Regions from separate parts of the Psychrobacillus sp. FSL K6-4615 genome, predicted to be linked through region 2. Evidence: a T-box and tRNA genes for the amino acid it is inferred to sense, from the RefSeq annotation. Region 2 holds a T-box; the other holds one or more tRNA genes.
What was found. A T-box is a leader RNA that pairs with one kind of tRNA and senses whether it is charged. The one in region 2 lies ahead of ileS (isoleucine--tRNA ligase), so its partner is inferred to be a tRNA-Ile.
Positions count from the first base shown of each region.

Region 1: it has a tRNA-Ile gene. The T-box ahead of ileS (isoleucine--tRNA ligase) is inferred to sense a tRNA for this amino acid. The anticodon was not compared.

Region 1 covers NZ_JBBOYQ010000001.1:2,480,795-2,484,502, reverse strand. Annotated here, with positions in the region: rRNA gene rrf (5S ribosomal RNA) at 26-141, shown strand; tRNA gene MKX53_RS12440 (tRNA-Val) at 167-242, shown strand; tRNA gene MKX53_RS12435 (tRNA-Thr) at 256-331, shown strand; tRNA gene MKX53_RS12430 (tRNA-Lys) at 338-410, shown strand; tRNA gene MKX53_RS12425 (tRNA-Leu) at 435-519, shown strand; tRNA gene MKX53_RS12420 (tRNA-Gly) at 537-611, shown strand; tRNA gene MKX53_RS12415 (tRNA-Leu) at 627-715, shown strand; tRNA gene MKX53_RS12410 (tRNA-Arg) at 731-807, shown strand; tRNA gene MKX53_RS12405 (tRNA-Pro) at 813-889, shown strand; tRNA gene MKX53_RS12400 (tRNA-Ala) at 902-977, shown strand; tRNA gene MKX53_RS12395 (tRNA-Met) at 1,002-1,075, shown strand; tRNA gene MKX53_RS12390 (tRNA-Ile) at 1,082-1,158, shown strand; tRNA gene MKX53_RS12385 (tRNA-Ser) at 1,169-1,261, shown strand; tRNA gene MKX53_RS12380 (tRNA-Met) at 1,314-1,388, shown strand; tRNA gene MKX53_RS12375 (tRNA-Asp) at 1,392-1,467, shown strand; tRNA gene MKX53_RS12370 (tRNA-Phe) at 1,542-1,617, shown strand; tRNA gene MKX53_RS12365 (tRNA-Gly) at 1,624-1,697, shown strand; tRNA gene MKX53_RS12360 (tRNA-Ile) at 1,705-1,781, shown strand; tRNA gene MKX53_RS12355 (tRNA-Asn) at 1,786-1,860, shown strand; tRNA gene MKX53_RS12350 (tRNA-Ser) at 1,866-1,956, shown strand; tRNA gene MKX53_RS12345 (tRNA-Glu) at 1,963-2,034, shown strand; gene MKX53_RS12340 (hypothetical protein) at 2,249-3,088, shown strand; gene MKX53_RS12335 (1,4-dihydroxy-2-naphthoate polyprenyltransferase) at 3,140-3,708, opposite strand, start outside.
Region 2 covers NZ_JBBOYQ010000001.1:1,185,537-1,189,244, reverse strand. Annotated here, with positions in the region: gene ileS (isoleucine--tRNA ligase) at 1-1,478, opposite strand, end outside; T-box leader at 1,553-1,774, opposite strand; gene MKX53_RS05580 (DivIVA domain-containing protein) at 1,824-2,333, opposite strand; gene MKX53_RS05575 (YlmH family RNA-binding protein) at 2,432-3,220, opposite strand; gene MKX53_RS05570 (YggT family protein) at 3,269-3,532, opposite strand; gene MKX53_RS05565 (cell division protein SepF) at 3,551-3,708, opposite strand, start outside.

The sequences.
Region 1 (3,708 bases), 1.3 Mb from region 2:
ACTTGTCTTTCAATAATTATTCAAGTCTAGTGATGATGGCGAAGAGGTCACACCCGTTCCCATACCGAACACGGAAGTTAAGCTCTTCAGCGCCGATGGTAGTTGGGGGTTTCCCCCTGTGAGAGTAGGACGTCGCTGGGCTTGCAATAAATACATAACTTACCCAGGAGGATTAGCTCAGCTGGGAGAGCATCTGCCTTACAAGCAGAGGGTCGGCGGTTCGAGCCCGTCATCCTCCACCATATATTTACTCCTGCCGGAGTAGCTCAACTGGTAGAGCAACTGACTTGTAATCAGTAGGTTGAGGGTTCAAGTCCTTTCTCCGGCACCATTTTCCGAGCCATTAGCTCAGTTGGTAGAGCATCTGACTTTTAATCAGAGGGTCGTAGGTTCGAATCCTACATGGCTCATCACTTTTTCAGTGAATTATGTATGCGGGTGTGGCGGAACTGGCAGACGCACTAGACTTAGGATCTAGCGCCGCAAGGCGTGGGGGTTCGACTCCCTTCACCCGCACCATTTAATTTAATAACCGAGCGGAAGTAGTTCAGTGGTAGAACACCACCTTGCCAAGGTGGGGGTCGCGAGTTCGAACCTCGTCTTCCGCTCCAAAGATTCACTAAAGTGCCGGGGTGGCGGAACTGGCAGACGCACAGGACTTAAAATCCTGCGGTAGGTGACTACCGTACCGGTTCGATTCCGGTCCTCGGCACCACTTTTTTGAAACATTGCGCTCGTAGCTCAATTGGATAGAGCACTTGACTACGAATCAAGAGGTTGCAGGTTCGAGTCCTGCCGAGCGCACCATATAACGGGAAGTAGCTCAGCTTGGTAGAGCACTTGGTTTGGGACCAAGGGGTCGCAGGTTCGAATCCTGTCTTCCCGACCAGTTATTATTTATGGGGCCTTAGCTCAGCTGGGAGAGCGCCTGCCTTGCACGCAGGAGGTCAGCGGTTCGATCCCGCTAGGCTCCACCATTTATAAATTAGTTTGAAAATCATGGCGGTGTAGCTCAGTTGGCTAGAGCACTCGGTTCATACCCGAAAGGTCGTGGGTTCGACTCCCTCTGCCGCCATCTTAAGGACCTTTAGCTCAGTTGGTTAGAGCAGACGGCTCATAACCGTCCGGTCGCAGGTTCGAGTCCTGCAAGGTCCACCAACAATGTCTTGGAGGAATACCCAAGTTCGGCTGAAGGGATCGGTCTTGAAAACCGACAGGCGGGTCATACCGCGCGGGGGTTCGAATCCCTCTTCCTCCTCCATTTTTATCTTATTGTTTGTGGAAGTAATAATAATCCTTAAGTATTTTATTGTCGCGGGGTGGAGCAGTGGTAGCTCGTCGGGCTCATAACCCGAAGGTCGCAGGTTCAAATCCTGTCCCCGCAACCAAATGGTCCCGTGGTGTAGCGGTTAACATGCCTGCCTGTCACGCAGGAGATCGCCGGTTCGATCCCGGTCGGGACCGCCATTTATTTAATAATATTAATACATATCAATTGTAAATATAGCCTAAACAATTAGCTTTTATTTTAAGATTGAAGAGGCTCAGTAGCTCAGTCGGTAGAGCAAAGGACTGAAAATCCTTGTGTCGGCGGTTCGATTCCGTCCTGAGCCACCATTTAATGCGGGTGTAGTTTAGTGGTAAAACCTCAGCCTTCCAAGCTGATGATGAGAGTTCGATTCTCTTCACCCGCTCCAAAATAATGGGCCTATAGCTCAGCTGGTTAGAGCGCACGCCTGATAAGCGTGAGGTCGATGGTTCGAGTCCATTTAGGCCCACCATTATTCCGAAGTAGCTCAGTGGTAGAGCAATCGACTGTTAATCGATTGGTCGTAGGTTCGAGTCCTACCTTCGGAGCCATATATGGGGAAGTACTCAAGTGGCTGAAGAGGCGCCCCTGCTAAGGGTGTAGGTCGGGCAACCGGCGCGAGGGTTCAAATCCCTCCTTCTCCGCCATATATTGGCCCCTTGGTCAAGCGGTTAAGACACCGCCCTTTCACGGCGGTAACACGGGTTCGAATCCCGTAGGGGTCATACTCAAAAAAAGGTAACCAATCATTGGTTACCTTTTTTATTTTTAACTTTTATTTTATTCCTTTCTCTTTTTCTATGCCAATGTATGGAAAGGTCAGTCAATAGAATGTATACAACATAATGACCATTGATACCGCATGAATAATGAACCTAAGGTTATATTTATAGTGGTTTTAAAATATGATATAATTTCCAATGAAGGGAGAGGTTATAGTTGTTTCAAAAATTTAGTAAAGTTATGCTCATACTTGTACTAGCGGTAGGCTTCACAAGCTTAGGTAACATGCAAGCAGACGCAGCTACAAACAAAGTTATGTGGGGAAAAACAGAGTTAAAACAAGGGCAAATAGGTAAAGTAACAATTCTTGCAGACACGAATTTAGTTAAAGTTGGCTCCAATGGATCACTTAATAAAGTACGCACACTAAAAAAAGGTGATGAATATAGAGTCTATACGTATAAGGGAACAAATGGTGGCTTATATGGAGTAGGGGCAAGTAGTTTCGTACAAAAAGGTTCTAAAGTGAAATATGAAACTCCATCTAAAAGTAAGCTAGCTTTGCTTAATAAAGAAGTAATTGGTGGGCTAACTCCAAAAGCAGGGATGAAGCTTGTTTATTCTCCTAGCTTTACTGAAAATACACAAAATGAATTTACTGTTAGTGATTCCTATAATTCTGAATATGATGTGACGGAAGCTTTTCTAATGAAGAAAGGTAATTCCCTAAATAGTTTTACTTATATTGAACATAAAGATCGTTTAATATTTGGGGTAGGTCATACAGATTGGGCCATACTTGATATTGCTTTTCCATTGATTGAAGGAAAAACAACGAAAGAATATTATTTAACAGAGGACAACAGTCAAGCTTTTTATAATGTAAATGTGGAAAGTACTACTAGTACGGTTAAAGTAAAAGCCGGAACATTCCAAAACGTGGTAGTTGTTCGCACAAACTATGGCTACACGTTCTATATCGCACCTGGAATCGGAATTATCAAGCTTGTCGATAAAAAAGGTGTACTTAAAGCAGAGTTATTATCCTATAAATAAGAAAAAAACCAGAGTGCTAGCTTTTTACTAGCATTCTGGTTTTTTAAAATATTATAAATAATAGCCAATCAATAGACCTAAGCCTAAAAGGAATACAAAAATCGTATTCGTAAGAGCGGTGTCTTTCATAGCAGGCGCAACTTTAACTGGATTTTCTGTTTGTTTAAATAATTTTATCGCATGTATAGGTTTTTTCAAACTCAATAAAACTAATAAACTCCATGGAGTGATTATTTGCAAAACTACTAAACCTATAATCCATAGGTAAGACAAAACAAAATAGGAAGCTAGAATTGTAATTGCTGTTTTCCGACCAACTAATATAGCCATCGTTTTTCGTCCGCCTATTGTGTCTTCTACTAAATCGCGAATATTATTAGATAGCATGATTGCTGCTACTAGCAGAGCACTTGGTACAGATAACAATACAGCGAATAAAGGCACTGAACCTACTTGAATATAAACTGCAATTAAAACAATAAGCATCCCCATAAATAACCCACTGAAAAGCTCACCAAAGGGAGTACTAGAAATAGGGTAAGGTCCCCCAGTATAGAAATATCCCACTGCCATAGAAATTGCACCGACTATTAATAATAGCCAAGAGCTTTCATAACAAA
Region 2 (3,708 bases):
CAAATATTCGATCCGTGCTCTCGGAATAGTTTAGAAACATGTGAAATCGTCTCTTCTGTCAGGATTGGTTCTCCATCTTCCCCATAAAATACCGGAATTGGAACTCCCCATACACGTTGTCGAGAAATACACCAGTCTCCACGATCACGAATCATGTTAAATAGACGAGTCTCTCCCCATGCAGGAGTAAATTTTGTATCTCGAATTGCTTGTAGTAATTCATCTCTAAATGCCTCAATTGAAGCAAACCATTGAGCAGTAGCACGATAAATAACTGGTTTTTTTGTACGCCAGTCATGTGGATATGAATGCGTAAAGAATGTAAGTTTCTCAAGTGCACCAGCAGCTTCTAGAGCTTCTGTAATTGCTTTGTTAGCTGTATCATAAAATAATCCTTCAAAACCTGGTGCTTCAGCAGTCATAACACCGCGGTCATCCACTGGACAAAGGACATCTAATCCATAAGCTTTACCAACATAAAAGTCATCTTCCCCGTGACCAGGCGCTGTATGAACACAACCAGTACCAGATTCAGTTGTTACATGCTCCCCAAGAATGATAAGAGAATCACGATCGTATAAAGGATGTTTTGCAACTAAGCGATCCATTTCTTGACCTAATAGTGTACGCTCTACTGTGTATTCTTCCCAGCCTAATTCTTCTGCCACAGCTTTTACTAAATCTAATGCAACAACAAACTTAGAACCCTTCGTTTCGACAACTGCATACTCCACTTTTGGATGTAAAGAAATAGCTAAGTTCGCAGGAATAGTCCAAGGTGTTGTAGTCCAAATGATAAACTTTGTTCCTTCTTCAAGAACTCCTTTACCTTCCGTTACCTTAAAGCTTACATAGATAGATGGTGATTTTTTATCTTGGTATTCAATTTCAGCTTCTGCTAATGCTGATTCACTTGAAGGTGACCAGTAAACAGGCTTTAATCCTTTATAAATGTATCCTTTTTTAGCCATTGCACCGAATACTTCGATTTGACGTGATTCAAAATCAGGAGTCAATGTAACATATGGATTTTCCCAGTCACCACGAACACCCAGACGTTTGAACTGCGAGCGTTGATTATCAATTTGTTGATAAGCATACTCTTCACAAAGCTTTCTAAACTCTGCTAAAGACAGTTCTTTACGTTTCACACCTTTATTTGTTAATGCTTGCTCGATTGGAAGACCATGTGTATCCCAACCTGGAACATACGGTGCGTGGAAACCTGTCATAGACTTATGACGGACAATCATATCTTTCAATACTTTGTTTAATGCGTGACCCATATGAAGATCACCATTTGCGTACGGTGGTCCATCATGCAGTACAAAAAATGGTCGATCTTTTGTATGATCCTGTACTTTTTTATAGATATTCTGCTCTGCCCATTTTGCTTGGATTTCTAACTCTTTCACCGGTAAGTTTCCACGCATTGGGAAAGCTGTCTTAGGCATTAATAACGTATCTTTGTATTCCATCTTATTACCTCCTAATTAGTAAAAACGTAAAAATTGTATTAATCTACACGTAAACAAAAAAACTCCACATCCCAAAAAGGGACGAGGAGTTATGCTCGCGGTACCACCCTACTTGCGATTTCTCAAAAAATCGCCGCTTAGAATGCCATAACGGGGCACTAACCGAAGACACTTACTAAAAAGTTCAGTGCCCTTGCTCCAAAGTGATAATCTAAAGAGTTTATATTCCTGAGCTCTCACCATCCTCAGGTCGCTTTATCAAAAACAAATTTAGACGTCTTTTTCTACGCATATTATATGATATGAAATTATTATAGGTAAAGTATGGCGATGAGTCAAGAAATGTTAATCTTCTGTTACAGATAGTCGATCAATTACTTCTGTATCCACATCATATTGCATTAAATGATTCCAATCATCAGTATTGATCAAGTCTAACTGTGCTTCTACTAACATTTTAAAGCGATTGCGGAATACTTTTGATTGTTTTTTTAGATCCTCTATTTCCATCGCAATTCTTCTAGCTTTCGTTAAAGCTTCATTAACGATTCGGTCAGCATTTTTCTCTGCCTCTTTCACAATCAGCTTCGCTTCTTTTTGTGAATTGCGACGGACTTCTTCTGCAGCCTCCTGAGCAACGACAATGGATTTATGTAGGGTTTCTTCAATCGAAGTAAAATGACCAACCTGTTCGCTTGAAGTTTTAAGCTTTGTTTCTAATTCTTTTTTTGCTTTTGTCAAAATTTCAAGGTCTTTCATTATTTGGTCAAGGAATTCATTTACTTCGTCTTCATTGTACCCTCTAAATCCTTTACTAAATTCCTTGTTATGTATATCAAGTGGTGTTAGTGGCATTTTAACATCTCCTTCACTTTACTAAACTTGTATTCTTTCTCCCATTATACATTTCTACGAGATTGAATACATCTATATTTGAAATATTCTTATAAAAATTAATTTTTTAGTTCTAATCTACCTATTTGTAATCGAATTTTATCTTTTTTTGTCCTGCCTTCCATCATGATTAATTTCACTCTTCCATGTCCTCTTATAGAAATGAGATCGAGTTCTTGTAATTCAAGGGATACTTGATCTTTCTCGGACCAGTTCACTTTCACTTTCCCACTTTGAATAAGAGATGCAGACTTTTGACGAGAAATATTAAAAATTGAGGCAATTACAGTGTCTAAACGGAGTGAGCTTACCGTTAAGGTCTCAGTCATCCATTCCTCCTGTTGAACAAAATAGTCTTGTGGATTTCCTACATCATCGATATGAACTTTCACTTTTCCAATAGATGTAAAATTAGCTCGTACATAATCCAGTACCTCTAAAGCTACAACGAACTGAATGGCACCATCTTGTACACGTATATCTCCAAATTTACTACGATCAATTCCTAAGGACATCATCGAACCAAGCACGTCCTTATGTTTTAACGTTACAAATTTAGTAGGGTAATGGACCTCAACTACCCTCATAGAGAAATCAATTTCCGATGAAACATAATAGGAAGGAAACAATAGAACTCTTCTTCTCTCCGCATCCTCTAATGCACCTTCAGCGCTAGAACCAATATCTTCATATTGTCTACGAATCGAGTCTACTATAAATTGCTGCCTAGGATCTAGAAAGTCCGTTAACTTAGGAGCATATCGGTCCTCTACTTCCCGCATCATACTAACAACCTGCTCAATAAAAGGCTGTTCTTCTTTTCTAAAATGTTGCATTACATTTTCCATTATAATATTTCCCTTTCAATTATAGTAAAAAACCCCACGGAAGTGAGGTTAGAGAACTATATTAGCTATATAATATATACCCGTCATTGCTAGGTTTAATACAAAAATTGCAACGATTGGTGAAATATCAATCATTCCTAGTGGTGGAATAATTTTTCTAAACGGTTCTAAGTAAGGTTCACAAATTCTACCTAAAAACTTCCCGAAACTCGATTGTTGAATGCTAGGTACCCAAGACATTAAAATATATGCAATTAATGCATACGAATAAATTCGAACACCTAAACTTAATAAAGTTAAAACTAATGCCATAGTATAATTACTCCTCTGTTAATCTAGGTCGTTATAGTAATAATCCGATATTGCACCATCGACTTCTACTGAATCGGGTGCACAAAGGAATATATCCGTACCTATTCTTTGTATATCTCCACCTAAAGCGTACACTGTTCCACTTAAAAAGTCGATAATTCGAATTCCTTGTTCCT